2 regions of the Pseudonocardia sp. Ae717_Ps2 genome follow, and region 1 is predicted to be linked to the other one. Evidence: riboswitches for the same ligand, from Rfam matches in the RefSeq annotation. Region 1 holds a riboswitch; the other holds the start of a gene.
The links. A riboswitch is a leader RNA that binds a small molecule or an ion and turns the genes downstream of it on or off. The one in region 1 is predicted to bind thiamine pyrophosphate.
Positions count from the first base shown of each region.

Region 1 (14,868 bases):
GTGCGGACCGAGAGCGACGCGAGGGTGTCGCGGGCGGCCTGCTCCATCGAGCCCTCGTCGAGCATCCAGGAGCGCCCGCGCTCGCGGCCGAGGAACATGTTCTGGACGATGTCGAGGTTGTCGGCGAGCGCGAGGTCCTGGTAGACGACCTCGATGCCGAGCTTGGCGGCGTCCGACGGGCCGGCGACGGTCACCGGAGCCCCCTCGAACAGGACCTCGCCGGAGTCGATCGGGTGGATCCCCGCGACGCACTTGACCAGGGTGGACTTTCCCGCGCCGTTGTCGCCGACGAGCGCGGTGACCTCGCCGGCGCGCACGGTCAGGTCGACGTCGTGCAGGACCTGCACGGCGCCGAAGCTCTTGGAGACACCGCGCAGGGAGAGGATGGGGTCGGCCACTTCGGGCACCTTCCACGTGGGCGCCGGCCGGGCCGCGGCGGGATCACCGCCGCGGCCCGGACCGGCTGCGGGTCCTACTTGATGCCGAGCTGGCCGCAGGCGGCCTGGGTCTCGGCGTTGCAGATCTCCGAGGCCTTGACGTAGCCGGCGTCGGTGACCTTCTTGACCGAGTCCTTGGTGATCAGCTGCGGCTCGAGCAGCAGCGACTTGACATCACGGTTGCCCTTCGGGTCCTTGACCGTCTGGGTGGCGACGCCGTCGGCGGCCGCGGTGTCGCCCTTGGCCAGGGCGCCGGCGAGCTTCGCGGCGGCCTGCGCCTCCTGCTCGATCGGCTTGAACACCGTCATGTACTGGTCCCCGCGCAGGATCGCGGCGAGGCCGTCGGCGGTGGCGTCCTGGCCGGTGACCACGACCTTGCCGTTCAGGCCGTACTTGGCCAGCACCGTGACGATGGCGCCGGCGAGGCCGTCGTTGGCGGCGACGACGCCGTCGACCTTGCCGCCGTTGCCGGTGAGGATCTGCTCGAAGGTGGTGCCGCCGACCTGGTTGTCCCACTTGTCGATCTTCTGGCTCTGCACCAGCTTCAGGGCCCCGGACTCGTACTTGGGCTTCAGCACGCTCTGCTGGCCGTTGTAGAACAGGGTCGCGTTGTTGTCGGTCGGCGCGCCCTCGATCTCGATGACCTGGGCGCCCGGCTTGTTGCCGATGCCCTGGACCAGGCCCTCGCCCTGCAGGGCGCCGACCTTCTCGTTGTCGAAGGAGACGTAGTAGTCGCTGACGCCGCCGAGGTTGAGCCGGTCGTAGTCGATGACCGGGATGCCCTGGGCCTTCGCCTTCTGGGCGACGGCCGTGCCGCCGTCGCTGCTGATCGAGGCGATGATCATGACCTTGACGCCGCTGGAGATCATGCCGTCGGCCAGGGTGGAGAACTTCTGCTCGTCGCCCTGGGCGTTCTGGATGTCGGGGTCCATGCCCTCGGCGCGCAGCGCCGCGTCCAGCATGGGCTTGTCGAAGCCCTCCCAGCGGGCCGAGGAGTCGGTCTCGGGGAGGATCACCCCGACCTTCACCCCACCGCCGGACCCGCCGGAGCCACCGCCGGCGGTGTCCCCGCCGCCGCCCGCGCTGTTCTGTCCGCAGCCCGCGACGGCCAGCAGCAGGCCGAGGCCCGCCGCCGCGACCGCCCGACGCAGCCGGGGACCGCGCCCCGTGTTCCGTGCCCCCATCGGGGTCTCCCTCCACGACGTTGTGGACCGCTCGCATGATCACGAACGGGTGAATGTTGCGAGCGCCAACGTATTGGGCGGAACCGGCTCCGCAACAGCCTTCTGAATCGAGACAGTTCCCGTTTCGTCATCACGATCCGGTCACGAACGCCGACTTTGTTGCCCTCGGGCACGATCCGGAGCGCCGGAACGCCGGCCCTGCCTCAGCCGCGCAGGGTGTCCAGCAGGTCCGCCTCGACCGCGGCCAGCGCCGGGTCGGTACGGCTGCGCGGGCGCCCGGAGTCGACGACGAGCTCCCGCACCACCGTCGCCGGGCGCGGCGAGAACACCAGCACCCGGTCCGAGAGCAGGGCCGCCTCCCGCACGTCGTGGGTGATCAGGACCGTCGTCCAGCCGTAGCGGGCGCGCACCGACTCCAGCCAGTCCTGCATCGCGGTCCGGGTGAGCGCGTCCAGCGCGCCGAACGGCTCGTCGAGCAGCAGCACCTGCCGGCCCGCGACGACGGTGCGCAGCAGCGCCGCGCGCTGGCGCATGCCGCCCGAGAGCTCGCCCGGGCGGGCGTCCTCGAAGCCGGCCAGCCCGAACGGCTCGAACAGCGCGCGGGCGCGCTCGCGGGCCTCGCGGCGCGGCACGCGGGCGACCTCCAGCCCGAGGGCGGTGTTGTCGAGGACCGTGCGCCACGGGAACAGCAGGTCCTGCTGGGGCATCAGACCGAACGGGGCACCGCGCACCGGGCCGCCGTCGACCTCGATGTCGCCGGTCACCGTCGCCCCGTCGAGGATGCCCGCCAGCGCCCCGAACAGCGTCGACTTGCCGCATCCCGACGGCCCGACGAGCGACACGAACTCCCCCGGCGCGACGTCCAGGTGCACCCCGGACAGCACCGGCAGGTCGCCGTAGGACACCGACAGGTCGCGCACCACGACCTTCACCGCGCACCTCCTCCGTCGTGGTCGGCCACGTACCAGGGCGTGACCAGGCGCTGGAGCAGGAAGGTCAGTGCGAACAACGTCACCGACAGCACGGCGGTGACGCCGACCGCGGCGAGCACCAGGTCGGTGCGGAACTGGTTCTTCTGGAGCTGCATGAAGATCCCCAGGCCGGCCCGGGCGCCGACGTACTCGGCGAAGATCGCCCCGGTCACCGCGTAGGTGATCGCGATCCGCAGCGCCGTGAAGAACGACGGCAGCGCCCCCGGCAGCCGCACGTAGCGGAACCGCTGCCAGCGCGAGGCACCCATCGACCGCAGCAGGGCGGTCGTGGCGCGGTCGGTCGCGGCGAAGCCCTCGATCAGCCCGACCGTCACCGGGAAGAACGTCACCAGGGCGATGACCAGCACCTTCGGCAGCAGGCCGAAACCGAACCAGATGATGAGCAGCGGCGCGATCGCGACCACCGGCAGTGTCTGCGAGGCCACCAGGAGGGGGGTCAGCGCCCGCCGCAGCCAGGGCGAGAAGTCCACCGCGACCGCCGCGGCCCAGGCCAGCGCCATCGAGACGGTGAACCCGATCAGCGTCACCTGGACCGTCGGGAGGGTGTTCGCCCAGAGCTCGGCCCGGAACGCCCAGCCCTGCTCGACCACCCGCAGCGGCGAGGGCAGCACCTGGGGCCGGGTGCCGGCGACGGTGACCGCGACCTGCCAGGTGAGCAGCAGCGCGGTGACCAGCGCGGCGGCCGGCCACAGCCGACGGGTCACGGTGCCAGGTAGTCGTTGGTGAACCAGGTCGAGAAGTCCGGCTTCTGCCGCACCGGGGCCCCGTCCGGCCCCGCGACGGTGCCGGTGTCGTAGAGGAACCCGGAGAAGCCGGCCCACTGCTGCGGGGTCTGGAACCCCACACGGCCCTGCGCGTCGCGCAGGAAGCGCTCACTGAGCATCTGCGCGCCCCGGTCGACCAGCTCGTCGGAGGTGAACGCGCCGGGGTTGGCCTCCTTCAGCATCCGCGCCGCCGTCGCCGGGTCCTGCGCGGCCAGCGCGTAGCCCTTCTGGACGGCCTGCACGAACCTCCGGGCGGTGTCCGGGTTGTCCCGCAGCCAGGTCGAGTTGCCCAGCAGCAGCACGTTGTAGGAGTCCGGGAAGCCGTAGTCGGTGTAGCGGAAGGTACGGATCGGCTCGCCCCGCAGCTGTGCCTCGATCCCCTCGACGTTGACGAACGGCTCGGTGAAGTCGGCCTGCCCCGAGTAGAGCGCCTCGTAGGCGGCGGTGGACAGCACCTCGGTGCGGAAGTCGCCGCGCCCGCCGTCGGCCCGGATCACGGCCTGCATCTTCTGGTTCTCGCCGGGCCCGCCGAACCCGGCGTAGACCTTCCCGTCGAGGTCGCGCGGCCGCGTGAGGTCGGACCGGTCGGCGCGCACGGCGATCTCGGTGGCCCAGTGCTGCAGGATCGCCATGACCGAGGTGATGTCGGCACCCGCGGCCTTGGAGAAGGTGAACGAGTCCTGGAAGCCGACGCCGAAGTCCGCGGCGCCGGAGCCGACCAGGGTGTCCGGCGAGGTCTGGTTGTAGGGCAGGAACTCGACGTCGAGACCGGCGTCGCGGAAGTAGCCCGCCTGCTGGGCTGCGAACAACCCGATGTGGTTGGTGTTCGGCGTCCAGTCCAGCGCGACGCGGATCGGCCCACCCCCGGCCGCGGCCCCGGAGCCGTCGCCCGCGGCGCAGCCGGACAGGGCGAGCGCGAGCGCCAGCACGACGGCCAGTGGACGGAGAGCACGTGACAGCACGGGGCGGCCTCCCTACGCCGGTGTGACCCGGATCAGGTTCGAACGGTCGGCGGCCGGTCCTGCCGCCCTCTCAGCCTCGGTGCGCGGGCTCCCGCGGTACGTCCGGAGACCTTACGCGGCCCACCCGGTCCCGCCGGGGCGACGTCGGTCGCACCGCACCGTTCGGACACCCCCCGTCACCGGAGCCGCGACTTCGGTCACCTGCGGTGATCGGTCGGACGCGCCGGGCGAGCCGCCGTCCGCGGCGGTGACCACGATCGTTATCCTCACCCACCACACCCGCGACGCTGTGTCACGGACCTCGCTCGCGGGAGCTGACGCGGAAGGGACGAGATGGCGGCCTCGCTCTGGACCTCCGGCACGACCGGGCGGCCGACGCCCGACCCGGCACCCGCCCTGGTGCGGGTCGCGTTGCAGGCCGGTTCCGTCTCCGTCGCGCACGCGGACGTCGCCGCGATGCTGTCCGGGATCTGCGTCGCACTGGTGCCCGCCGCCCGGGTCGGAGGTGCGGCGCTGCTGCTGCGCGAGCCCGCCGACCCCCGCGACCCCGAGGCTCGGCGGGTCTTCGGGTCCGACACCGCCGCCCTGCGCCTCGGGGAGCTGCAGCGCCGGGCCGACGCCGGGCCGGGCCCCGCCGCCGAGCGCGGCGACCGCACGCTGACCACCCCGGACCTGACCCGGACCGGGCCGCCCGAGCTGGCCGCGGCCGCGGCCGACTGCGGCCTGGTCCGCTCGCTGTCCGTGCCGGTCCCGGTCGCCGGGCGCACCGCGGGCGCCCTGCAGCTGTTCGCCCGGGGCGGGCCCGACGACCCGCTGGGCGAGCGGCTGGTCGTCGCGCTGGCGCCGGTGGTCACCGCACTCGCGGCCCGGCTCACCGACGTCCGCGAGCTGGCCCGGCTGCAGCTGCGCACCGCGGCCTCCGCGGTGCCCGAGCAGTCCGACGCGGTCGACCGCACCGCGCTGATCCCGGCGGCCCGCCGCTCCCCCGCGGCACCGGTGGCGCCGCGGGTGCCCGCCCAGCGGCAGGCCCGGCACCGCCGGCGCGACCAGACCTGATCCCCGGGGTCAGGTCTCCGGCCGGTCCTCGCGGGACGCGCCCCGTTCGAGGAGCTGCTGGTGCTCCTGCAGGTAGGCCGACGCGCGCTGGCGGCTGACCCCGAACAGCCTGCCGATCCCGGCGATCGACTCGCCCTCGCCGTGCAGCGCGACGGCCTCCTCACGGCGGAACCGGCCACCCACGGCGCCCAGGCCGTCGAGGGTGCGGGTGAGGGTCTCGACGATCAGCGGCCGTGCCTCGCGCGGGACGATCTCCCGCCAGCTCAGCCCCTGTGCCCGCAGTTCCTGCAGCTCGGCCACCCGTCGGCGGGCCGAGGACAGCGCGGCGACCGACGCGTCCAGCTGGGCCGCGAGGGCGGCCAGCGCGGTGTCGGCGTCGTCCGCGGGCCGGTCGCGGAGGTCCGCTCCGTCGTCCGCACCACGCTCGGTCGTCGTCACGCCGTCGAGCGTACGGGGGCGGCGACGACGGGCGGTGGCCGCGGCGTACCGTGATCCACGCAAGGGGGGTTGCTCCCTCGAACAGGGCAATCCCGACAGTACGTGTGGAGGACGCGAATGGGCCGGTACGACGTCGTCATCGTCGGCGGAGGATCCGCGGGGGCGGTGCTGGCCTCGCGGCTCACGGAGGATCCCACACGCCGGGTGCTGATGCTCGAGGCGGGCCGCCCCGACCACCGCTGGGACCCGATCATCCGGATGCCCGCCGCGCTGTCCAAGGCGTGGGGCAACCCGCGCTACGACTGGTGCTACGTCACCGAGCCCGAGTCGGGTCTGGCCGGGCGGCGGATCGCCGTCCCGCGCGGGAAGGTCCTGGGCGGCAGCAGCAGCATCAACGGGATGGTCTACCAGCGGGCCCACCCGGGCGACTACGACCGCTGGTCCCGCCTGCCCGGCTGCGAGCAGTGGAGCTCGGCCCACCTGCTGCCCTACTTCCGCCGCCTGGAGCGTCGGACCTCCGAGCACGGCACCCCGCTGCCCGACGGCGGCCACGGCCCGCAGGTCCTCGAGCGGGCCCCGGCGGCCGGCCCGCTGAACGCGGCGTTCCTGGCCGCGGCCCAGCAGGCCGGGCACGCGCTGGTCGACTCGACGAACGGTCCGGTCCAGGAGGGCTTCTCCCGCACCGAACGCACGATCTCGCGCGGGCGCCGCTTCTCGGCCACCGATGCGTGGCTGCACCCGGTCGCCGGCTCCCGGCCCAACCTGACCGTGCGCACCGGCGCCCTGGTCCGCGCGCTACGCACCGACGCCCGCGGCACCCGGGTCATCGGGGTCCGCTACCGCGCCTCCGACGGCACCATCCGCGACGTCGACGCCGGCGAGACGATCCTGGCCGCCGGTTCCATCGCGACCCCGCAGCTGCTCCAGGTGTCCGGTTTCGGCGACCCGGAGCACCTCGCGGGCATCGGCGTCGAGACCCGGGTGGCGCTGCCGGGGGTCGGCGCGAACCTGCAGGACCACCTCGCGGTGCACCTGCAGCACGCCTGCTCCCAGCCGATCTCGCTGGCGCCGCAGCGGGCACCGCACCGGCTGCCCGCCGCGGCGGCCCGCTGGCTGGTCTCGGGCACCGGGGTCGGGGCGAGCAACCACTTCGAGATCGGCGGGTTCGCCTCCACCTCGATGGCCGGGGACATCCCGGACGTGATGATGCTGTTCGCGCCGGTCGCGATGCGCTTCGCGCCGGACGTCCCGCCGGTCGGGCACGGCTACGAGATGCACGTCTCGGTGATGGCGGGCGACGTCCGGGGGACGGTGCGCGCGGTGTCCCGCGACACCGCGGTCCCGCCGCGCCTGGTGCAGAACTACCTGGTCACCGACGGCGACCGGCGTCGCTGGGTGGAGGCCGTCGGCCTGGCCAGGGAGATCCTGAACCAGCCTGCGTTCGCCGACCTCGACGCCGGGGAGACCTTCCCCGGGGAGGCCGTCCGCTCCGACGCCGAGATCCTCGACTGGGTGTCCCGGCGCGCCCAGAACGGGCTGCACCCGACCAGCACCGCGCGGATGGGCACCGACGCCGACGCCGTCGTGGACCCGTCGACGCTGCAGGTGCACGGCACCGAGGGCCTGCGGATCGTCGACGCGTCGATCTTCCCGGACGTGCCCAACGCCAACACCTACGGCCCCGTGGTGGCGGTGGCCGAGCGGGCCGCCGACATCGTCACCGGCGCGACCCCGCTGCCCGCCGACCCGGCGCCGTCGCGGCGGGCCGGGACGCACGAGGGCACGGGCTCAGGGCAGGAGCCGTTCGCACCGGCATCCTGAGGCGCCCGACCTCCTGACACCCCCGACATGCCGAACGGGGCGGGGATCCGATCGGATCCCCGCCCCGTTCGCGGGTCTGTGTGTGGGGGCCGCGGCGGCCCCGGGCGTCACTCCCCCGTCTGCACCTGCACCCCGGACTCACGCAGCTTCTCGGCGTGGGCACGACCGTGGTGGTTGCAGAACAGGAGTTCCCCACCGGAGGGCAGGATCGCGCGCACCTTGGCAGCCGCACCGCAGCGGTCGCAACGGTCGGCAAGGGTCAGTTCGGGCCGGGTCAGCGTTTCGGGCTGCATAGCGGTCTCCCTCCGTCGCGGCGGCGGGCTTCGGGCGCTCGCCGCCGTATCACTGTGACGACCGCACGAGCGGCTCGCCCACACCTGTACAGACGCTCGAGGCCCCTGTACGTGTTCCCGGGATGCGTCGCGACGTCCGTCACGTGTGGCGCGGGCCGCACGGTCTGGTGGCGCCGCGATGTACCCGCGGTGACCGATTGCGTATGAAGTTGACTGCGTGTGAATCATGCGGGGAACTCGGCCGACGTGCAAGCGCGCCACGGTAAATACGGTGTGTCGCGGACTACGGTGGGCGAGTGAGTCCCCGCCCGTCGCCCGATCGTGTTCCCGCTCCGCTGCTGTTCCTGGCCGGTGGGATCTCGATGTACGTGGGGGCCGCACTGGCCGTCGGGCTGTTCGACCGGCTGGCGCCGTCGGCGGTCGCCGAGCTGCGGCTGATCGGTGCCGCGCTGCTGCTGCTGGCCTGGCGCCGCCCCGGCCGCGACGCCTGGCGCGGCGTCCGCCTCGTCCGCGCGGGGGTGTTCGGGCTGGCCACGGCCCTGATGAACGTCGCCTACTACGAGGCGATCGCCCGGCTGCCGCTCGGCACTGCGGTGGCAGTCGAGTTCACCGGACCGGTCCTGGTCGCGGCGCTCGCCTCCCGCCGGTTCCGCGACATCGGCGCGGTCGGCCTGGCCGCCGCCGGCGTGCTCCTGATCGCCGACGTCCGCTGGTCCGGCAGCCCGGCCGGGGTGCTGTGGGCCTTGGGCGCGGCGGCGATGTGGGCCGTCTACATCGTGCTGGGCAAACGGGTCGCACGCGCCGGTTCCGGCATCGACGACCTGGCGACGGGGTTCACCGTGGCCGCCGTCGTCCTGGTCCCGCTGCTGTTCGTCGGGGGTCCGGGAGCCGTGACCGGGTTCGGCGTCGCGAACCTCGCACCGCTCGCCGATCCGGCGGTGCTCGCCCTGTCCATCGGGCTGGGTGTGCTCAGCTCGCTGATCCCCTACGTGCTGGACCAGGTCGTGCTGCGCCGGGTCGGGCAGGCCCGGTTCGCGGTGCTGCTGGCGCTGCTGCCCGCCACCGCGACCCTGGTCGGGCTCGTGGTGCTCGGTCAGCTGCCCGGGACGCTGGAGGCGGTCGGGATCGGCCTGGTGGTCCTCGCCGTGGCCCTGCGGTCCCGTGACGGCGACGAACCGGTCCCCCTGCCCGCCACGTCCGCCCGGGACCGGGCCGCCCCGTCCTGACCGATCCGCCCTGACCGGCACGGCGACACGACGCCCACGGTGATCCGTTCCGCGCGCGGTGATCCGCAGTCCGCACGGTGATCCGCCGTCCGCGCGCTGATCCGGAGTCCGCACGCTGATCCGTCCGCGCACGGTCCTCCGGAGTCCGCACACTGATCCGCGGCGCTCGCTGATCCCCAGTCCGCGCTGATCCGGAGTCCGCGCGCTGATCCGCCATCCCCACGGTGATCCGCGGTGCGCGCGCAGATCCGCAGTCCGCGCGGTGATCCGCAGTCTGCGCGGTGATCCGCAGTCTGCGCGGTGATACGCGGTCCGCGCGTGTCCGGACGCGCGCGCCGAGCGGATCAGCGCGCGCGGAACGGATCACCGTGTGCTCGGCCGCACCGGCGTCCCGGTGGTGCGGCGGTGGCGCTGCGGTGGCGCTGCAGCCCCGCGACGGCGACAGGCCGCCCCATCGCCCGGGCACGGGCCGCCGTGCCCTCCCGTCCCGGCCTGCGCGGTGGTCCCGGCACGACGGTGCTGCCTGCGGGCCCCGCCCGCGCAGGCACGGGCTCGCGCGCGGTCGCGGCCCGCGAGGGCGGCTCTCAGCGCCAGGAACGCAGGGTCGCGATGCGTTCCTCGAGCTGCTCGATGGTCGCCATCGCCACCGGCGGGCCGCCGCAGTGCGCCCGCAGCTCGTTGTGGATCTTCCCGTGCGGCTTGCGGGTCTTGTGGTTGTGCAGCGCGACCAGGGTGTTGAGCTCCTTGCGCAGGGTCTGCAGCCGCTCCCGGACGCTCTGCCCGCGTTCGGCGGCCAGCGGCGGGGTCGGTTCGGTCGCCGGCGTCGCGCGGGCCTGGGCACCGGTGCGCGGTGAGCCCTTCGCGATCCACTCCGCCTGCCGCTGGGACAGCAGGGTGCGCACCTGGTCGGGCTCCAGCAGACCGGGCAGCCCGAGGTAGTCCTCCTCGTCGGCGGAGTAGGTGGCGCCCTCGTAGATCAGCTGGTCCAGCTCGGCGTCGGCGCCGAGGGAGGTGAACGCCTGCTCCTGCTCACCGGGCTCGTCCTTGACCTTGTTGGCCTCGTTCAGCTCGGCGTCGTTCCAGACCTCCTCGGGCCGCTGCGGCTTGCCGAGGACGTGGTCGCGCTGCGCCTCCAGCTCGCTGGCCAGGCCGAGCAGCACCGGGACGCTGGGGACGAACACCGACGCGGTCTCGCCCTGCCGCCGCGACCGCACGAAGCGGCCGATGGCCTGGGCGAAGTAGAGCGGGGTCGAGGCGCTGGTGGCGTAGACGCCGACGGCGAGGCGCGGCACGTCGACGCCCTCGGACACCATCCGGACCGCGACCATCCACCGCTCGGTGGAGCGGGAGAACTCCGCGATCCGCTCCGAGCCGCCCGCCTCGTCGGACAGCACGACCGCGGGCCGTACCCCGGTGATGCCGGTCAGCAACGCGGCGTAGGCCCGTGCCGCGGTCTGGTCGGTGGCGATGACCAGGCCGCCCGCGTCGGGCATGCCCCCGTCGCGGTGGCTCTGCAGGCGGCGGTCGGCCGCGGCGAGCACCGCGGGCATCCAGTCCCCCGAGGGGTCGAGCGCGGTCCGCCAGGCCATCGCGGTCTGCTCGCGGGTCAGCGGCTCCCCCAGCCGGGCCGACATCTCCTCGCCGGCGCTGGTGCGCCAGTTGGAGGTGCCGGAGTAGGCCAGGAAGACGACCGGCCGGACCACGTTGTCGGCGAGCGCCTCGGCGTAGCCGTACTGGTGGTCGGCGCGGCTGCGTGGGGCGCCCTCGGCGTCGGGGACGTACTCGACGAACGGGATCGGGTTGTCGTCGGAGCGGAACGGCGTACCGGTCAGGGCCAGGCGGCGGGTGGCGGGCTCGAACGCCTCGTAGACGCCCTCGCCCCAGCTCTTGGCGTCGCCGGCGTGGTGGATCTCGTCGAGGATCACCAGCATCCGGCGGTTCTCGGTGCGGTTGCGGTGCAGCATCGGGTGCGCGGCGACGCCGGCATAGGTGATCGCGATGCCCTGGTAGTCCCGCGAGGTGCCGCCCGCGGAGTTGCGGAACTCGGGGTCGAGCGCGATCCCGGCGGCCGCGGCCGACTCGGCCCACTGGTACTTCAGGTGCTCGGTCGGGGTGACGACGGTGATCGCGTCGACCACCCGGTCGCGCAGCAGCTCCGACGCGACGCGCAGGGCGAAGGTCGTCTTGCCCGCGCCCGGGGTCGCGACCGCGAGGAAGTCCCGCGGCGAGGTCGCGAGGTAGCGGGCGAGTGCGCTGCGCTGCCACGCGCGCAGCGGGCGGGTGTCGGGCGACACGAGCTGGGTCTGCGACACACGTCTCCCCTGGTCCGTGGGTCGTTCCCGGGTGGGAACCGGCGATTCCCCGCCACGTCCGCGCGTCGACGCCGACACGGCTGCGGGGCGCGGATCAGGGTAGCCGGGCGTCGTGACGGCGCCGCCCGGTGGGCGGGCCGGGAGCCTCCCCGACGGCGACGGGCCAGGTCAGCCCCGGGGCGGCCGCGGGCGGCGGGCGGTGAGGACGAACGCGGGCGGGAGGTTGGCGAGCACCGCGCGGCCGTGCACGACCTCCTCGAAGGCCGCGGCGAGCCGGAGCCGGAGCCGGCGGGCGGGCGGCAGGGCCCGGGTCACCGAGTAACCGAACTGGGTCAGGGCGCCGTGGGGGTGCAGACAGCCGGCGACGACGTCGGTCAGCCACGGCTCCTCGCGCGGGTAGGCCGCCCACGGCAGCCCGGACACGACGACGTCGGCACGGGCGAGCCCGCGGGCGGCCAGCAGCGCGGGCAGCTCGGCCGCGTCGGCGACGGCGACGTCGAGGCCGGGGTGGCGGGCCCGCAGCAGCGCGGCCAGGCGCGGGTTCAGCTCGACGGCCAGATGGTGGCCGCGGCCGCCGAGCCGCTCGGCGATGACGTCGGTGAACGCCCCGGTGCCCGGCCCCAGCTCGACGACGACCGGGTCCCCGGTCGCGGGGACCGGCGCCGTCGCGGCGAGGGCCAGCGCCCGGGAGCTCGGCAGCGCCGACGCCGTGCGCAGCGGGTCGCGCAGGAACTCCCGCAGGAACGCACCCGCCCCGGCCGTGGAGGTCGGCGTTGCCGTCTGCGTTGCCGTCTGCGTTGCCGTCTGCGGTGACGGCTGCGCTGCCGGGGACAGGGTGGACGGTGCGACGGTGCTCATCGGGCTCCGGGGTCTCGTGCGACGCGACCGGGCCACCGTGCCGGTCAGGTCCGAACGCCGCCCGACGACGGGGTGAACGCGCCGCGACCGGTCGCGGTGGGGATGATGGAGGCGATGAGCGAGCGCGACCGCACCCCAGCCGACGCCGGCCCCCTCGCCCTGCCCGCGGCGGGGCTGCGGCTGGCGGCCGCCGTGTCCGCACGGCCGCTGCTGCTCCTGCGCCGCGGCGGCGGCTGGGTCGCCGAGCTGGGCCGGGTCGGCCTGGGCCGCTCCGACCTCGCTCCGGACGTGCCGGCCGGCCCGGTCGCACCGGTGGCGCGGTGCGCGGCCCAGGTGCTGCTCGCGACGACCGGGGCGGTGGCCGGGCTGCTCGACGACGCCGTCGCGAGCCCCGACATGCCCCTGCCCGCCGCGGACGCCGAGCGGCTGCGCGCGACCCTCGCGGGCCTCACGTCCCTGCTGCTGCCGGGCGGCGGCCCGCTCGTGATCACCGGATCAGCAGGAGCCGGTGCCCCGGACGGCACCGCTGCCACGGCAAGGACCGGTCCCGGCCGGCAGGACGACCGCGGTCGGGCCGCCACCACCGCCGTGACCGACGCCACCGCGGCCACCGACACCGCCGACACCGTGGCCACCGACACCGTGACCGCCCACACCGCCGACAGCGTGGTCGCCACCGACGGCGTGACCACCGAGAGCGTGGCCACCGACACCGCGACCGCCGACGAGCCCTGCCCGGCCCCGGCCGAGGCCGCCGAGCGGGTCTTCACACCCCCCGGCGCCGACACCCCCTCGGTCCCGTTCGACACCGGCGCCCGCGACGCCCGGGGCGGCCCCGTCCCCGGCCGCGACGTCGCCGCCACCCCCGGCGCGGTCGTCCTGCGCACCCCGATGTTCGAGCTGCTCCAGTACCTGCCGCGGACCGAGAAGGTGCGCGACACCCCGGTGCTGGTCGTCCCGCCGCTGGTGCACCGCTACTGGCTGGCCGACCTCGCGCCGGGGTACTCGCTGGTCGAGCACCTGCTCGAGAAGGGGCTGCAGGTGTTCGCGCTGTCCTGGCGCCCGGCCGGCCCGGCCGACGCCGACCGAGACCTCGACGCGCACGCCGCCGCCGTCCTCGACGCCGTCGACGCCTGCGGGCGGATCACCCGCGCCCCGCGGGTGTCGCTGCTCGGGGTGCGCACCGGCGGGCTGCTGACCGCGGCGGTGCAGGCCCACCAGGCCGCGATCGGGCTCGACGACCGGGTCGCCGCGGTCGCCTACCTCGCCACCGTCCTCGACCAGTCCGACGCGCTGCCCGGCTTCGCGCCCGACCCGGCGACCGTCGCGGAGACCGCCGACCTGGCCGCCCGCGACGGCGTTCTCGACGGCGCGACGGCGGTGCGGGCCTGGGCGTGGCGGCGCGGCCCGGACCGGGTGCTGCCGTGGGCGGTGCCGCACGGTGGCGGGACCGCCGACCTGGACGGCCGCGCCGCGCGGGCGATGCGGGCCTGGGTGGCCGACCTGCTGCCGCTGCCCGCCGGGCTGCACACCGACCTCGCCGCGCTCGCCGCGGCCACCGGCGACGGCGCGGACCCCGACCGGCCCGACGTGCGGGTCCTCGGCACCCCCGTCCGGTTCGCCGAGCTGCGGCGCGACAGCTACCTCGTGGCCGCCGACGACGACCCGGTACAGCCCTGGACGGGCGGGTACCGCACCGCGCAGCGCCTCGGCGGCGGCTGCCGGCTCGTGCTGGCCCCCGGTGACCAGGCGGGGGCGCTGATCGCACCGCCGTCGATGGCGACCGGGTTCCGGGCCGCCCCCTGCTCCACCGGCGACGGCGTGGCGCAGCGCTGGCGGGCCGGGGCCGAGGCCGTCGAGGGCTCCTGGTGGGACGACCTGGCCCGCTGGCTGGTCGAGCGGTCCGGCACGGTGCGCGACGCACCCCCCGAGCTGGGCGGACGCCGCCTGCGACCGCTGTTCCCCGCGCCGGGCACCTACCTGGGCGAACCCGCCCCCGTCTGAGGGCGGGCCCGGGATCATCACACCCCGGCCTTTCCGGCACCCCACCGCCCGGCCACGGCGCCTAGGCTCGGCGGTGATGACCACTTCCAGCTCCCGTCCCGTGAGCGGGGCAGGCCTCGAGGAGCACGACGTGCTCGTCGGCGGCCGGGCCCTGCGCGTCGTGCGTCGCCCCGCCTCCGGCCCGGGCCCCCGCCGTACCCCGCTGCTGCTGTGCAACGGCATCGGCGCCGCCACCGACGTGCTCGACCCGCTGGTCGCGGCGCTGCCCGCGGACCTCGACGTCATCCGGTTCGACCCGCCGGGCATCGGCGGGTCGGCGGTGCCGCGGATGCCGTACCACCTGACGTGGATGGCGCACCGGCTCGGCCAGGTGCTCACGAAGCTGGGCGTGCGCGAGGCCGACGTCCTCGGGTTCTCCTGGGGCGGGATGCTGGCCCAGCAGCTGGCGATCAGCCGTCGGCGACGGGTCCGCAAGCTCGTGCTCGTCGCGACCGGGCCGGGGGCGCTGATGATCCCCGCCT
Region 1 covers NZ_MCIS01000001.1:1,954,111-1,968,978, reverse strand. Annotated here, with positions in the region: gene Ae717Ps2_RS09455 (ATP-binding cassette domain-containing protein) at 1-398, opposite strand, end outside; gene Ae717Ps2_RS09450 (sugar ABC transporter substrate-binding protein) at 473-1,621, opposite strand; gene Ae717Ps2_RS09445 (ABC transporter ATP-binding protein) at 1,825-2,553, opposite strand; gene Ae717Ps2_RS09440 (ABC transporter permease) at 2,550-3,317, opposite strand; gene Ae717Ps2_RS09435 (ABC transporter substrate-binding protein) at 3,314-4,339, opposite strand; TPP riboswitch at 4,347-4,436, opposite strand; gene Ae717Ps2_RS09430 (hypothetical protein) at 4,673-5,395, shown strand; gene Ae717Ps2_RS09425 (hypothetical protein) at 5,405-5,833, opposite strand; gene Ae717Ps2_RS09420 (choline dehydrogenase) at 5,951-7,654, shown strand; gene Ae717Ps2_RS09415 (hypothetical protein) at 7,762-7,947, opposite strand; gene Ae717Ps2_RS09410 (DMT family transporter) at 8,310-9,173, shown strand; gene Ae717Ps2_RS09405 (DEAD/DEAH box helicase) at 9,758-11,485, opposite strand; gene Ae717Ps2_RS09400 (class I SAM-dependent methyltransferase) at 11,654-12,343, opposite strand; gene Ae717Ps2_RS09395 (alpha/beta hydrolase) at 12,458-14,347, shown strand; gene Ae717Ps2_RS09390 (alpha/beta fold hydrolase) at 14,424-14,868, shown strand, end outside.

Region 2 (14,868 bases), 3.4 Mb from region 1:
CCGAAGCCGGGGCGGCGCTCGGCGAGGATCTCGGCGACGCGGTCGGCCCAGCCGCGTGCCCTGCCGTCCGGGGTCAGGTCGTCGAGGCCCTCGGTGAAGCTGTCCCCGATCGCGACGAAGCTCCGGTGCCGTGCGCGCCCCTGATCGTGTCGCTGCGTGGCCATCGACACCGCCCCCTCCCGGTTCCGTGATCCTGATCCGTGCCCATCTGTTGTTCACCGCAACGACGTGCGGCGTTACAGCGATGATCACCCTCTCCGGGCCCGTACGCCAATCGGATCCGTCGACCTGCGGCCCGAGATAGGGCACCCTTAGTCAGGTGACACCCGATCCCGCTTCCCGCACCGCGCCCCGGGAGGACCCGCGGCTGGCCGAGCTGCTCGGCGGCCGGGCCGGTGCCGTCGACGCCTCGGTCCCGGTCGTCGCGTTCGTGCTCGCCTGGGTGGCGGCGAACGCCGCGGGGTCGCTGTTCCCGATCAACTGGGGCGCCGGCGCGGCGATCGTCGCCGGGGCCGGGGTGGCCGCATGGCGGCTGTACCGGGGGCGGCGGCCGCGCGCGGTGCTGTTCGGGCTGGCCGGGGTCGTCGTCGCGGCCGCGATCGCGCTGATCACCGGGCGCGCGTCGGACTTCTTCCTGGTCCAGATCGTGTCCAACGTCGGCAGCGCCCTGGCCTGGGCGATCTCGATCGTGGTGCGCTGGCCGCTGCTGGGGGTGGTGGTCGGCGGACTGCTGGGGCAGCGGACCCGGTGGCGGCGCGACCCGGACCTGCTGCGCGGGTACCAGCGGGCGTCCTGGGCGTGGGTAGCGCAGTACGTCGTGCGGCTGTCGGTGTTCCTCCCGTTGTGGGCGGCCGACCAGGTGGTGCTGCTGGGCGTCGCGCGGACGGTGCTGAGCCCGCTGCTGGTCGGGCTGAGCGTGCTCGTGTCGTGGCCGTTGCTGCGTACGGCGCTGCCGGCCGATCACCCGGGCATTCGTCACCCCCGGTGACGCTGTCCGACAACCGGTGACGGTAGAATCGTGATCTTCCCGTGATCTTTGCGCGATCGTGTGAAGGTCACCACATCGGGTGATCGTCCGGCGCAGTCGCTGCGTCCCCGGACGTTCCCCCGGCGGCGATCCGCCTGCACCGACGATCACTGCAAGGAGCCATGCCACACCAGCGCCCCCCCCGGAGCCCGGCTCCGGCGACGCCCCCCCGTGGCGTCCCCGGCCCGGCCCGTCCCCCCGCCCAGTCGTCCGCTCCCCGACCCGGCACCGGTCGTCCGGTGGCCTCTCCCGACGCCCCGCGGCTGCCCCGGCAGCGCACGGCGCACCCGTCCCGTACGCACGGTGGACGGGGCCCGCAGCCGCCGTCGGACATCACCCGCGGCCGGACCACGCAGACCCCGCCCGGCGCCCGTCCGGTGAGCCCGGTCGTGCCAGGGCCGGGCGTGCCTGTCGGGACGCCGCCCGGCGGGCGTCCGCGCACCCGGGTGCTGCCGCCCGCGTCGGACACGACCCGCGCGGCCGGTCCCGGCGGTCCGGTGGGGCCGGTCGGGGGCGGACCGAACGGTCCCGGTGGGTCCGGGGGCTCCGGCGGGTCCGGTGACGGCTCCGGGGACGCTTCGTCGGACACCACGAAGGCGAGCGGGCTCAAGGCCGACCTCAGCCCGACGAAGATCGCGGCCGGCGCCGGGGCTGCGATCGTCACGGCAGTGCTCGGCTCGTTCCTCGGCGCGGTCGGCACGGTGATCGGCGCGGCGCTCGGCTCGATCATCTCGACGCTGGCCACCACGCTGTTCACGCGCTCGCTTGAGGTCAGCAAGGACAAGGCCCTCGAGCTGAAGGAGAAGGCGACCCGGCGGGGCAAGGGCGTCGCCGAGGGCACCGCGGCCGCCGCGCAGGACGGCGCCGGCCGCAGCATCGCCGGGCCCACCGGCGAGGAGACGGTGCTCCTGGACCCGTGGCAGACGCCCGGCGGCACCACCCGCGCCGCCGGAACGGGCCACGGCCGGTTCCGCCGGGTGCGGGTCACCCGCAAGACGGTCGTCGTGTCCGCGGTGCTCGGCGTCGTCACCTTCGCCGTGTCGATGTTCCTGATCTCCGGCATCGAGTTCGTGAAGGGCTCGTCGCTGTCCGGCTCCTCCGGCACCTCGGTGAGCAACGTCGTCCGCGGCGGTGCGCCTCCGGCCCAGCAGGAGAACGACCGGGGCGAGGGCTCCGGGGGCGACTCGTCGACGTCGTCGTCGAGCTCGACCTCCACCGAGGAGTCGGGGACCAGCACGTCGGAGTCGACGACCAGCACCCGCGACCGGGACTCCGGTCAGGACGGCTCGGGCTCGTCGAACCCGCTGCAGGACGGGCTGAACCGGGTCCTGCCGACCCAGCAGCCGGGCTCCGGGCAGGATTCCGGCGGCCAGAACTCCGGCGGCCAGAACTCCGGCGGCCAGAACTCGGGCGACCAGGGCTCGGGCACGCAGAACTGACCGGCGTCCCGCGGCGCCGTCAGCCGGCGTCGCGGGATCGACGCGGTCGGGCCTCAGACCAGCCGGGCCCGCAGCGCCGCCGCGGCCGCACGCGGGTCCTCGGCCTCGGTGATCGCCCGGACCACGACGATCCGGTCGGCGCCGGCGTCGAGGACCTCGTCCAGTCGGTCGCCGTCGATGCCCCCGATCGCGAACCACGGCCGCGCCGGGGCGCGCCCGGCGACCGTGCGGACCAGGTCCAGGCCGGGCGCCGGGCGTCCCGGCTTGGTCGGGGTGGGCCAGCAGGGACCGACGCAGAAGTAGTCCACGCCGTCCTCGTCGGCGGCGGTCAGGGTCTCCTCGGGGCTGTGCGAGGACCGGCCGACGAGCACGTCGTCGCCGACGACCCGGCGTGCCCACGGTACCGGCAGGTCGTCCTGGCCGAGGTGGAGCACGTCGGCGCCCGCGGCGAGCGCGACGTCGGCGCGGTCGTTCACCGCGAGCAGCGCGCCGTGCCGGCGGCAGGCGTCGGCGAGCACCTCCAGGGCGGCGAGCTCGGCGCGTGCCTCCAGCGGTCCGTCGGGCCCGCCCTTGTCCCGCAGCTGGACGATGTCGACCCCGCCGGCGAGCGCGGCGTCGGCGAACTCCGCCAGGTCACCACGCGCAGTGCGGGCGTCGGTGCACAGGTAGAGGCGGGCGTCGGTGAGGGCGTCGAGCCGGGCGCGACGGGTGTCGCGGGTGCCGGGGCGGGTATCAGTGTCGGACACGGCTCGCAGGCTACGGCGTAGCCTGTGCCCCGGACGACGACGAACCACGGGAGCCCGGGCAGCGGGCTGAGAGGGGACCCGCGACGCGGTCCCGACCGTCGAACCTGATCCGGGTCATGCCGGCGCAGGGAGTGAGGTGGATCCGATGAGCGCGAGTGCCGGACGGCTGGTCGTCGCGGGGGCGGGCGCGGTCGGCCTGTCCCTCGCCCGCGCGGCGGCCCGCGACGGCTGGTCGGTGACCGTGTTCGACCCGGCCCCCGGTCGCGGCGCGTCCTGGGTGGCCGGCGGGATGCTCGCCCCGGTCACCGAGGCCTGGCCCGGTGAGGAGGACCTGCTCGCCCTCGGGCTGGACTCGGTCGCCCGCTGGCCGGAGTTCGCCGCGGCCCTGTCCGCCGACGCCGGCACCGACGCCGGGCTGCACCCGGAGGGCACCGTCGTCGCCGCGACCGGGTCGGGCGACCGCGCCGAGCTGACCGCGCTCGCGGACTACCTGGAGTCCCTCGGCCGCGACGTGCGCCGGCTGACCGGCCGCGAGCTGCGCCGGCTCGAACCCGCGCTGGGCCCCGAGGTCCGCGGCGGCCTGTCGGTGCCCGACGACCCCTCGGTGGACAACCGGCGGTTGCTCGCCGCACTGGCGACCGCGGCGGAGCGGGCCGGGGTCGTGGTCTCCGACCGGGGGGTCGCGCGCGTGCTCGACGACGGCGCCCGCGTCACCGGCGTGCGCCTCGCGGACGGGGCCACGGTCGCGGCGGACGCGGTCGTCGTCGCCGCGGGGGCGCACTCGTCGTCGCTGCACCCGGTGCTCGACGGGCTGGTGCGCCCGGTGAAGGGCGAGATCCTGCGGCTGACCCGGCGCGCCGGGGCGCTGCCGCCGCCGTCGCGGACGGTGCGGGCGCTCGTCGACGGGCGGGCGGTCTACGCCGTGCCGCGGACGCTGCCCGGGTACGGCGACCTCGTCGTCGGCGCGACGACGGCGGAGAACGGCTTCGACACCGACGTCACCGTCGGCGGGGTGCGCGACCTGCTGCGCGACGCCGAGCGGATCCTGCCCGGGATCGCCGAGTACGCGCTCACCGAGACCGCCGCCGGGCTGCGGCCCGGCAGCCGGGACAACCTGCCGCTGATCGGGCGGACCGGGCCCGACGGGCTGATCGTCGCCACCGGGCACGGCCGCAACGGGATGCTGCTGGTGCCGGTGACCGCGGTGGCCGTGGCGGCGCTGCTGCGCGGCGACGACGTGCCCGAAGCGGTCCGCGCCGCGGACCCGCGACGGTTCGTCCCGGCCGCCGCCGGGGCGCGCGAGGAGGGGAACCACTGATGTTGATCGTGCTGAACGGCGAGCACCGCGAGGTCGACGCCGACGCCGACCTCGCCCGGATCCTGGCCGAGGCCGGGCTGCCGGAGCGGGGGATCGCCGTCGCCGTCGACGGGGAGGTCGTGCCGCGCACGTCGTGGGCCGGGCACCGTCCCGGCGTCGGCGCGCGCGTGGAGGTCCTGACCGCGGTGCAAGGAGGATGAGCATGGCTGTGCAGACCGACAAGCTCGCCTTCGGCGACCACCTCTTCGACTCGCGGCTGGTGATGGGCACCGGCGGGGCGGCGAACCTGGAGATCCTGGAGCGGGCGCTGGTCGCGTCCGGCACCGAGCTGACCACGGTGGCGCTGCGCCGGGTCGACGTCGCGGGCGGGACCGGGCTGCTGGACCTGCTGCGCCGCCTCGGGATCGCGGTGCTGCCGAACACCGCGGGCTGCCGCACCGCGGCCGAGGCGGTGCTCACGGCGCGGATGGCCCGCGAGGCGCTGGAGACCGACCTGGTGAAGCTGGAGGTCGTCGCGGACGACACGACCCTGCTGCCCGACCCGGTCGAGCTCCTCGACGCCGCCGAGCAGCTCGTCGACGACGGCTTCACCGTGCTGCCCTACACCAACGACGACCCGATCCTCGCCCGTCGCCTGGAGCAGGTCGGGTGCGCCGCGGTGATGCCGCTCGGCTCCCCGATCGGCACCGGGCTCGGCATCCGCAACCCGCACAACATCGAGATGATCGTGGCCGCCGCGGGCGTGCCGGTCGTGCTCGACGCCGGGATCGGCACCGCCTCGGAGGCCGCGCTGGCGATGGAGCTGGGCTGCGACGCCGTCCTGCTCGCCACCGCCGTCACCCGCGCCGCCGACCCGGAGCGGATGGCGCGCGCGATGCGACGGGGCGTGGAGGCGGGGTGGGACGCCCGGCACGCCGGCCGGATCCCGCGCCGCTACCGGGCCCAGGCGAGCTCGCCCGACGTCGAGGGCTGAGGGCCCGGAGCGTTCCGCGGAACGCGCGGGGGCGGCTCAGGCGGGGGTGACGCCGTCGGCGTGCCGCCGGGCCAGGGCGCGGTAGAAGTCCGGGTTGGTCCGCACCCACCAGCGGGCCTGCTCGGTCAGCTCGCCGCGCTCCTTCGCCGCGGAGCCGAGCATCAGCCGGTCGGCGGGCAGCTCGGAGTTCGGCGTGACCGTCGACCCGGCGGCGACCATCGCACCCTCGCCGATCCGGGCACCGTCCTGCACGGTGCTGCCGTTCCCGACGACCGCCCGCGCCCCGATCACGGCACCGTGCACCACGCACAGGTGCCCGATCGTGGCGCCCTCGCCGATCTCGGTGACCGGGTCGTCGCCGCCGTGGAGCACCGACCCGTCCTGCACGTTGGCGCCGGCACGCACGACGATGGGCCCCAGGTCGGCGCGCAGCACGGCGTTGTACCAGATCGAGGCACCCTCCTCGACGCGCACGTCCCCGACGAGCGTCGCGGTCGGGGCGACGAAGGCGTCCGGGTGCACGGTGGGGGAGAGGCCCTCCAGGGCGAACAGCGGCATGGTCGACAGCGTCGCACCCCGCTCCGTGGTTCTCCCGGCGCCGCGGCCGGCACCGCAGCCGTGTCGCCGCCCTGCCGTGTCGCCCGCCGTCCTGCCGCCTCGACACGGCCGGTCTCGCCACGCCGCCGTCTCGTCACGCTGCCGTCGATCTGCCGGCGTGTCGCCAGCTCTGTCCCCGCTTCTTCAGCCGCCGGTCATCGCCCTGTCGTCGGCCGGTCGTGGACGCGGGTGTGCAGGCCGAGGTCGGACAGTTCCAGCGCGGCCAACGCCGCCACGACGGCGGGGTCCCCGGACCGCCACGCAGCCGCCGGGTCCGGCGCGACCCGGACCAGCCGCGACACCGGCACCCGCGACAGCGCCCGCAGGGCCAGTAGATCCGGGGCGGCGGCGCGCGCGGCGACGGCGGCGCCGGCCCGCCGGGCGTAGCGCAGTCGCAGCGGGAGCCAGCCGAGCAGCACCGGCAGCAGCATCACCAGCGGGACGACGACCAGCGCCCCGGTCGCGAGAGCGTCGACGGCGCCCCCGAACTGCCGCCCCGCGGCGACGAGCTCTGTGCCCGCCCCCGCGGCCGGATCCAGCGCGCGGGCCAGGTCGGACCCGATGAACGGGACCGCACCGACCGCTCCGGCGACCCCGGTGAAGGCGTCGGAGACCCGACCGCCCGCGACGACCAGCGAGTCACCGGGCCCACGCAGCGCGGACAACCCGTCGTGCACGGCCACGCCGGCGGTGACGGCGAGGACCGTCCACAGCACGGCGACGAGGTCGGCGACGACCTGTCGGGCGATCCGGTCGGGGCGTTCGGCGTACCAGCGCATCGGTCCTGTCTACCGGTCCTGCCCGCCGGCCCTGTCCCCCGAGGCCGGAAACCGGTCGTCGTCGCGGCCTGCCCGTGCGCCGCCGGGCCGGTGGACCGCTCGCTCGCCCTCGGCCGCGCCTCCTGGGACGACGTGCCCCGCTGCACGCCCGGAGCCCCGACGCCCCCGACCGCGACCGTGACCCCCGAGTGGAACCACGGCCTCGGCGAGATCGTCACCGCGCTCCTCGACCGGGCGTGGCTTCCGGCGCCGCGTTCCGCGGAACGCGGTCCGGCGACAACTTTGTGCGGCCGCCGTCCAGCCCCTCGCACATGCGGCTTCCGCGCCCTCGCGCGCCGGTGTCTGCACCGGGCTCCCGCAGGCTCGGTGCGCCGCGGTCCGGGTCGGCTCCCCGGCCGTACCTGTGTCTGTATTCCTCTCCGGTTGTCCGGCGGAGTGCCTGCGGGTTCAGGCCACGGCGGTGGCCGTCGTGCCGGGCGGGAGCAGGGCGTCGAGGATCGGCTCGGGGTCGAGGCGATCGCCGTACCAGTCAGGGGTGAGGGTGCTGCGATCGATCCGCAGTCGGGCCCGCGTGTTCCGTTCGACGAGGGACTCGGCGCTGCCGTCCAGCGGTCTGCCCGTCGCCTCGACAGGGCTGCCGTCGGGCCGGTGGAACAACCAGCCCTCACCGGGCGGGCGCAGGACCAGGTACCCGTCGTCGTGCACGAGACGGTGGTGGAACGAGCAGAGCAGGACCAGGTTGTCGACGTCCGTCGGCCCGCCCCGCAGCCAGTGACGGACGTGGTGAGCATGGAGGTGACGGGTGTGGTGGCACCCCGGGAACCGGCAGGAGCCGCCACCGTCGGCGGTCAGGGCGGCGATCTGTGCCGGGCTCGCCAGCCGCCTGCTCCGACCGAGGTACATCCGGTTCCCGGTGCGATCGCTCAGCAGCACCTGGGCCCGGGCGTCGCAGGCAAGGCGCTCGGCGGTGCTCGCGGCGATCTCAGGCCCACCGGCGAGGCGTGCGGTGCCGGTCCCTGCGTCGACGACGACCGTCACCCGCGCCGAGCCCCGCTCCACCACCGCGGCGCCGGCCGCGCCGGGCCCGCGGACGACCAGGTCCACCAGAGCGTCGGCCCGCCGGGCCGCCAGCGAGTCGACGACCGCGCCCGGTGCCTGCTCTTCCGTGCGGCGGGCCTGTTCGTGGGGATCGACCCCGCCCCATCCCGCCCGCCGCCCCTCGCGTGCGGCCGGATCGTCGCTGTCGCTGTCGGTCGGGCCGGCGGGAGTCGGGAGCGCTGCGGCGACCCCGGCCTCGATCGCGGCGATCAGGAGGGCGCCGTTCTCGGGAGTGAGCCGGGCTCGTACGACCAGGGATCCGTCGACGTCGTGGTGCCAGCTCACCCGCGCCGGGCGGCGACGTCGCTCGGCGGCGCGCAGCGTCGACGCACCGCGCGGACGACGGTCTCGACATGGCTCGCGGTCCCGCCCAGGGCGAGGTCCAGGAGCACCTGCTCGGCGTCGGGCCCGGCCGCGGCACCGAGAAGGGCGACAGCCCCGGCGTCACCCTGCGGCTCCGGAGCGACAACGACGACCGCCGCTTCGCTCGCCGTGTCGTCGTGCGTAACCGTGTCGCCGCTGTCGGCGGGCGGCGTGGTGGTCTCCTCCGCCCTCTCGGCGTCCGGCACGCCGGAGCCGGCATGCACTCCCGGGTCGGCGTCGGCGTCGGGGTCGCTGCCGGGGTCCCGGAGCGGCTCTGTGGCGGGACCCATCGGGGACGGGGCGGTGACGCGGTCGAGGACCGCGTCCTCCGCGCCGACGAGGCGGGTGACGGCCCGGACCTTGGAGTAGGAGATCCGGCCGGCCGCGAACGCCTCGGTGATCCGGGGCAGCCGGGTCAGCGCGTGCGCGACGCGCAGGTGCTCGGTCGCGGTGCGCAGGCTCATCCCTGCCCGCCAGGTCAGCCAGTGGGCGCAGGACCGGACGCCGACCCCGCACCAGCCGCCGCGGTCGTCGAACTCGGCGAGCAGTCGCAGGAAGCGGCACTCGGCGGCGGCGATGTGGCCGGCGAGACCGAGGAGCTCGGACTCGAGGTCCGGCAGGCTCAGCTCACCGGCCGGCGTGGTCGTGGTCGTCGAGGCGGGCAGGGGCACGACACTCTCCTTCGTCGAACGTGTGTTCGAGACGAGTGTGCCGGGTGGGTCCGACAGTTTCGAGCCCGGCGGAGGACGGGGCCTGGGACGATCGCGTTCCGCGGAACGCGGCTGCTGGTCGGGATGCCGAGAGGTCGACGAAGCGGAACGGGACCCGTCGGCCCTGCCGACCCAACGGTCGACCAGGGCCAGGGCCAGGGCCAGGGCCAGGGCCAGGACCAGGACCGCGTTCCGCGGAACGCGATCGGGGCGGTGGTCGACCGGTCCGACCGGCGCTCCGATCTTGACCGATCGCGCTGCCGACCGCCCCGTGACGGCCGTCGAAAAGTCAGACCGCGTTCCGCGGAACGCACATCCTCGCGCCGTGCCGCCGTGCCGCCGTGCCGCCGTGCCGCCGTGCCGCGGTGCCGCCGTGCCGCGGTGTCGGGCGAGGGGCGGCGGCGGGGGGTGGGTGGTGTCAGAGGAGGCCGAGCTTGGTGGCTGCGTAGACCGCCTCGGCGCGGCGCGACACCATCAGCTTGCGCATCAGGTTGCCGACGTGGAACTTGACCGTCGTCTCGGAGATGAACAGCTCGGCGCCGATCGCGCGGTTGGACAGCCCCCGAGCCAGCAGGCGCAGCACGTCGAGCTCGCGGTCGGTCAGTCGTTCCCGGTCGGGCATCCCGCCGGAGAGCGACCGCACCATCGCCGATGCCGACCGGGCGTCGAACGCGCTCTCCCCGCGGGACACCGCGCGGATGGCGCGGACGAGTTCGGTGGTGTCGACGTCCTTCACCACGTAGCCGCGGGCACCCGCCTGCACCGACTCGACGACGAGACGGTCCTCGGCGAAGGTCGTCAGCACCAGCACCCCGATGCCGGGGTGGTCGGCGCACAGCCTGCGGCAGACCTCGAGACCGTCGGTCTGCGGGCCGGACGCCAGCTTGAGGTCGAGCAGCACCACCTGAGGCCGGCCGGCCGCGACGGCGGCGAACGCCTCCGGAGCGCTGCCGGCTTCGCCGACGATGCGCAGGTCGTCCTCGCGCTCCAGAACCGCGCGCAGCCCCTGCCGCATGATCGAGTGGTCATCGACCAGCACGATCCGGATCGGCGGTGCCGCGACGCTCGTGGAGCCGGAGCCGGAGCCGGAGCCGGGACCAGGGCCGGTGCGGGTCGCGGCGGTCCCGCCGGCCCCGTGCACCCCACCACCCGGCGGATTCCCAGCGCCCTGTCCGGATCCGCCCTGCCCGGGCGCGACAGCGCTGCCGACGGAGCCGCCCTGCCCGGGCACGACAGCGCTACCCGCGGAGCCGCCCTGCCCGGAGCGGCCGAGTCCGGAACCGCCTTGCCCGGGGCCAGGAGGCACACCGTCGTGGCCGGGGCCGCGACGGGTGCCGAGTCCCGCCCTGCCGTCGGCGGGCGCGGTGGGTGCCGGTGCGGCCCCGGGGCCTCCCGGGGCGGTCCGTGTGCCGCTGCTCATCCGAGCTCCTCCTGCCCCGGCGTCCCGATCGGGACGTCCACCTGCACCTGCAGCCCACCGATCCGCGAGCGGCGGAACCGCAGGGTCCCACCCATCTCGCGGGCGCGGGCGTCCATGTTCACGAGGCCGCGGTGCTCCCCGGAGGGGCCGCGGACCGACGCCGCACGCAGCGTGCGGCGGATCTGCTCGGGGGAGGCGCCGCCGTCGTCGGAGATCGACAGGCGGACGCGACCGCCGGCGTAGGCCAGCCGCACCACCGCCCGCGACGCCGAGGCGTGCATCGCCGTGTTGAACAGCGCCTCGCCGGCGATCCGGAACAGCGACTGCTCGTGCTCGTGCGGCAGCGGCACCGGGGCCCCGCCGATCGTCACCTCCACCCGCAGCTCGTCGGGCATGTGCACGGTGGACAGCTGGCGCAGCATCGACGGCAGGTCCTTGTCGGCGTGGTCGTCGTCGTTGAGCGCGTAGATCGCCGACCGCAGCTGCTCGACGGCCCGCCGGGTCAGGTCCTTGGCGGTGTCGAGGTGCTGGAGCAGGTCCGGATCGGTGATCTCCGACCGGCACAGCTCGATGTGCATCCCGGCCGACAGCGCGTACTGGGTGACGCTGTCGTGCAGCTCGCGGGCGATGCGGTGCCGCTCGTTGTCGAGGACCTCCCGCTGGCGTGCCGCGCCGAGCGCCTGCTGGGTGAGCATCAGCTCGTCGTTGCGGACACGCAGGTCCTCGGCCTGGGCCGCGGTGCGCGCGTGCAGTCGCTCGGCCCGCTCCAGCAGCGCGCAGTTCTGCAGCGCCGACGCCGTCTGACCGGCCAGGATGCGCAGCACCGAATGGTCGGTGTCGTCGATGTGGCGTTCCGGCGGCGTCCACGCGACGAACCCGCCCACGGTGCGGCCGTCGAGCCGGATCGGGACGTGCAGGTGCCGGGGGCGCTGGTCGTCGTGATGCCGGTCGTCGTGGTGCTGGTGGTCGTCGTGGTCGTGGTGGCCGTCGCCGGCGTGCAGCCGTTCCACGTGCCGGCGCACGCGCTCGGGCACCGACGCCAGGTCGGCCCACTCGACGCCGTCCGGCCCGAGGACGACGTGCCGCGGCGCGGCGTCGGGCAGCTCGCCGTCGACGAGCCCGAGCACCACCCAGTCCGCGGACAGGTGGTCGGCCGCCGCGTCGGCGACCGCGCGGACCAGCGCCTCGGAGCCCTCCATAGTGCGGACCAGCGCGGCGGAGATCCGGTCCAGCGCGACGATGACCCGGCGCAGCCGTTCGGCCCCCTCGCGGTACTCCGAGTAGAACGACGGCTTGCCCGTCCGCAGGCCGGTGAGCTGGTCGAGGTCGGGCCGGGCCCGACCCGCGGCGGCCGGCGACGAGGACGGGGCGGGTGTGCGGCGGCGCGGGAAGCGGGCGGCGGCGGTCACCGCGTGGGCCTCCGCGACGGCGTCACAGCGCCTCCCGGAACAGGTCCTCGATCTGCTCCACGCTCGCCGTGCGCGGGTTGGTGGTCAGACAGGCGTCGCCGAGGGTGAGCCGGGACAGTCGCGGGACGTCGGCCTCGCGCACCCCGATGGCGGCGAGCCCGGTCGGGACGCCGACCTCGTCGGCCAGCTTGCGGACCTCGGTCGCGACCATGTCCACGGCCTCGTCGCCGGGCATCCCGGGCCGGGCGGGCAGCCCCATGGCCTGGGCGATCGGGACGAAGCGCGCCGCGTCGGCGTCGGAGGCCGAGCCGTTGAACCGGATCACGTGCGGCAGCAGCACGCCGTTGATCAGGCCGTGCGGCAGGTCGAGCATGCCGCCGACCTGATGGCTCATGGCGTGCGTGGCGCCGAGGATCGCGTTCGTGAACGCCAGGCCCGCCTCGAGCGCGGCCTGCGCCATCGCGGAGCGGGGGCCGTCGTCGTGGCGGCGGATCATCGTGGTCGGCAGGTTGGCGTGGACGAGTGCGACGGCGTGCAGCGCGTGGGTGTCGGTCAGCGGGCCGTGGGCCAGCGACACGAACGCCTCGATGCCGTGGGTCAGCGCGTCCAGGCCGGTCGCGGCGTTGAGCCAGTCCGGCATGGTGACGAGCAGCCGCGGGTCGATCACCGAGACGTCCGGGACCAGGGCGCGGCCCATGATCGTGATCTTGGTGAGGCGCTCGGTGTCGGTGATGATGCAGAACTGGGAGACGTCGGCGCCGGTGCCCGAGGTCGACGGCACCATCACCAGTGGAGGGATCGGGTTGGCGATGCGGTCGATGCCCTCGTAGTCGAGGATCGTGCCGCCGTTGGCCGCGAGCAGGGCGACGCCCTTCGCGGCGTCGATCACCGAGCCCCCGCCGATGCCGATCACCACGTCACAGCCGGAACTCTCGTAGCGCTCGAACCCGGCCTGGATCTCGTGGTCCTTCGGGTTCGGGGTGATCTCGTTCCACAGCTGGGGCCGCAGACCGGCGGCGCGCAGGTGGCGCAGGAGCTCGGCGGGCCACCCGGCCTCGGTCACCCCCGGGTCGGTGACGACGAACGGGCGCCGCGCCCCGAGACGCAGCGCGGCGTGGGCGGTCTCGGGCAGCGAGTCGGGCCCGAACACGATCTCCGGCGCGTGGAACTTCGACAGCCGCGGTCGCGGCTCCCGCGGGCACTGCGCCGCGCGGACCGTGTACCCCTCCTCGGCACCGGCGCCGCCGGTCTCGCCGTCGAGCACCAGCACCGTCTCCCGCGGCACGGCGCGGTCCGCCCCGTGCCCGGGGACGACGGTGCCTGCCTGACCGGTGAGGACCACGCTGCCCTCCTCCTGCTCCGTGATGGTCGACGGCCCGCCCCGGACGGCGGGCGGCTCGGTCACGAGCGTGTGTCCCACGGTACAGGGACACCCCTCTTTCCCGGCCTCTCGATCGGCGGGCGGCGCGCGGAGCCGCAGGTCGGCGGCGAGCACGTCACGCCGCGGACCTGGCCGAAAGCGGGGGGATGTCAGGAGGCGTGGATGGGCCCCTCGCGCTCGGCCAGCCGGATGCCCTCGCCGCCCCAGTGCTGGGCGATCATCTCCGCGGCGATCGACACCGCGGTCTCCTCCGGGGTGCGGGCGCCCAGATCCAGCCCGATCGGCGACGACATCTTCGCGATCTCGGCCTCGGTCACGCCCCGCTCGCGCAGGCGCTCGAGCCGGTCGTCGTGGGTGCGTCGCGAGCCCATCGCCCCGATGTAGCCGACCTCGGGCAGCCGCAGCGCCACCTCCAGCAGCGGCACGTCGAACTTCGGGTCGTGGGTGAGCACGCACAGTGCGGTGCGCTGGTCGATCCGGCCCGCGTCCGCCTCGGTCTGCAGGTAGCGGTGCGGCCACTCGACGACGACCTCGTTGGCCCCCGGGAAGCGGCTCGCGGTCGCGAACACCGGCCGGGCGTCGCAGACGGTCACCCGGAAGCCGAGGAAGCTGCCCATCCGCGCCACCGCGGCGGCGAAGTCGATCGCCCCGAACACGATCATGCGGGGCGGCGGCGCGAACGACTCGACGAAGATCTGCAGCCCCTCCCCACGACGCTCGCCGTGGACGCCGTAGGTCAGCGTCGCGTTGCGGCCGGAGTCGAGCAGGCCGCGGACGTCGTCGCGCACCGCGTCGTCGATCCGGTCCGATCCGGTGCCGCCCTCGGTCTTGTCCGGCCAGACGATCAGCCGCTTGCCGAGCAGCTCCGAGGGGCCCGCGACGACCGTGGCCACCGCGACCGGGTCCTCGTCGCGGATCGCCTCGGCGATGCGGCCGAGCTGCTCGTAGGTCTCCGGGGTCACCTTCTCAACGAAGATGTCGAGGATGCCGCCGCAGGTCAGGCCGACGGCGAACGCGTCGTCGTCCGAGACGCCGTAGCGCTGCAGGACCGGTCGTTCCTCGGACAGCACCTGCTGCCCGAGCTCGTAGACCGCGCCCTCGACGCAGCCGCCCGAGACCGAGCCGACGGCCTCGCCCGCCGGGCCGACGAGCATCGAGGCCCCCGGCTGGCGCGGTGCGGACCGGAAGGTCCCGACCACCGTCGCGAGCGCGGCCGGCTCACCCTTGCGCCACCAGCCTTCGAGCTGGTCGATCACGTCACGCATTGCGCACCACCTCGAGCAGTTTCTCCAGCGTGTCCAGGCTGTGCCCGGCCAGCAGGTCGTCCAAGTGCGGAAGGGCCGCGACTATTCCCCCCTGGACCGGGGCGTAGCCGTCCTTGCCCGCGTGCGGGTTGACCCAGACGAGCCGATGGGCCAGCCGGGACAGCTGCTCGGCCTGGGTGCCGAGCAGCTCGGTGCCACCGCGCTCCCAGCCGTCGGAGAACACGACCACGACCGCCCGGCGGGCCGCCCCGCGGCGTCCCCAGCGGTCGACGAAGGCCTGCAGCACCTCGCCCAGCCGGGTGCCGCCCGACCAGTCCGGGATGGCTCTTCCCGCGGCGCGCAG
Region 2 covers NZ_MCIS01000001.1:5,376,230-5,391,097, reverse strand. Annotated here, with positions in the region: gene Ae717Ps2_RS24740 (SGNH/GDSL hydrolase family protein) at 1-164, opposite strand, end outside; gene Ae717Ps2_RS24735 (DUF3159 domain-containing protein) at 320-988, shown strand; gene Ae717Ps2_RS38450 (hypothetical protein) at 1,432-2,466, shown strand; gene thiE (thiamine phosphate synthase) at 2,520-3,212, opposite strand; TPP riboswitch at 3,252-3,361, shown strand; gene thiO (glycine oxidase ThiO) at 3,358-4,530, shown strand; gene thiS (sulfur carrier protein ThiS) at 4,530-4,730, shown strand; gene Ae717Ps2_RS24710 (thiazole synthase) at 4,733-5,503, shown strand; gene Ae717Ps2_RS24705 (gamma carbonic anhydrase family protein) at 5,540-6,061, opposite strand; gene Ae717Ps2_RS24700 (hypothetical protein) at 6,256-6,879, opposite strand; gene Ae717Ps2_RS39325 (HNH endonuclease signature motif containing protein) at 7,327-8,262, opposite strand; gene Ae717Ps2_RS24690 (DUF222 domain-containing protein) at 8,259-9,011, opposite strand; gene Ae717Ps2_RS40520 (response regulator transcription factor) at 9,469-10,470, opposite strand; gene Ae717Ps2_RS24680 (GAF domain-containing sensor histidine kinase) at 10,467-11,879, opposite strand; gene Ae717Ps2_RS24675 (iron-containing alcohol dehydrogenase) at 11,902-13,284, opposite strand; gene Ae717Ps2_RS24670 (XdhC/CoxI family protein) at 13,410-14,525, opposite strand; gene Ae717Ps2_RS24665 (VWA domain-containing protein) at 14,518-14,868, opposite strand, start outside.
Region 2: linked by a shared signal. The riboswitch ahead of thiO (glycine oxidase ThiO) and the one ahead of Ae717Ps2_RS09435 (ABC transporter substrate-binding protein) in region 1 are both predicted to bind thiamine pyrophosphate.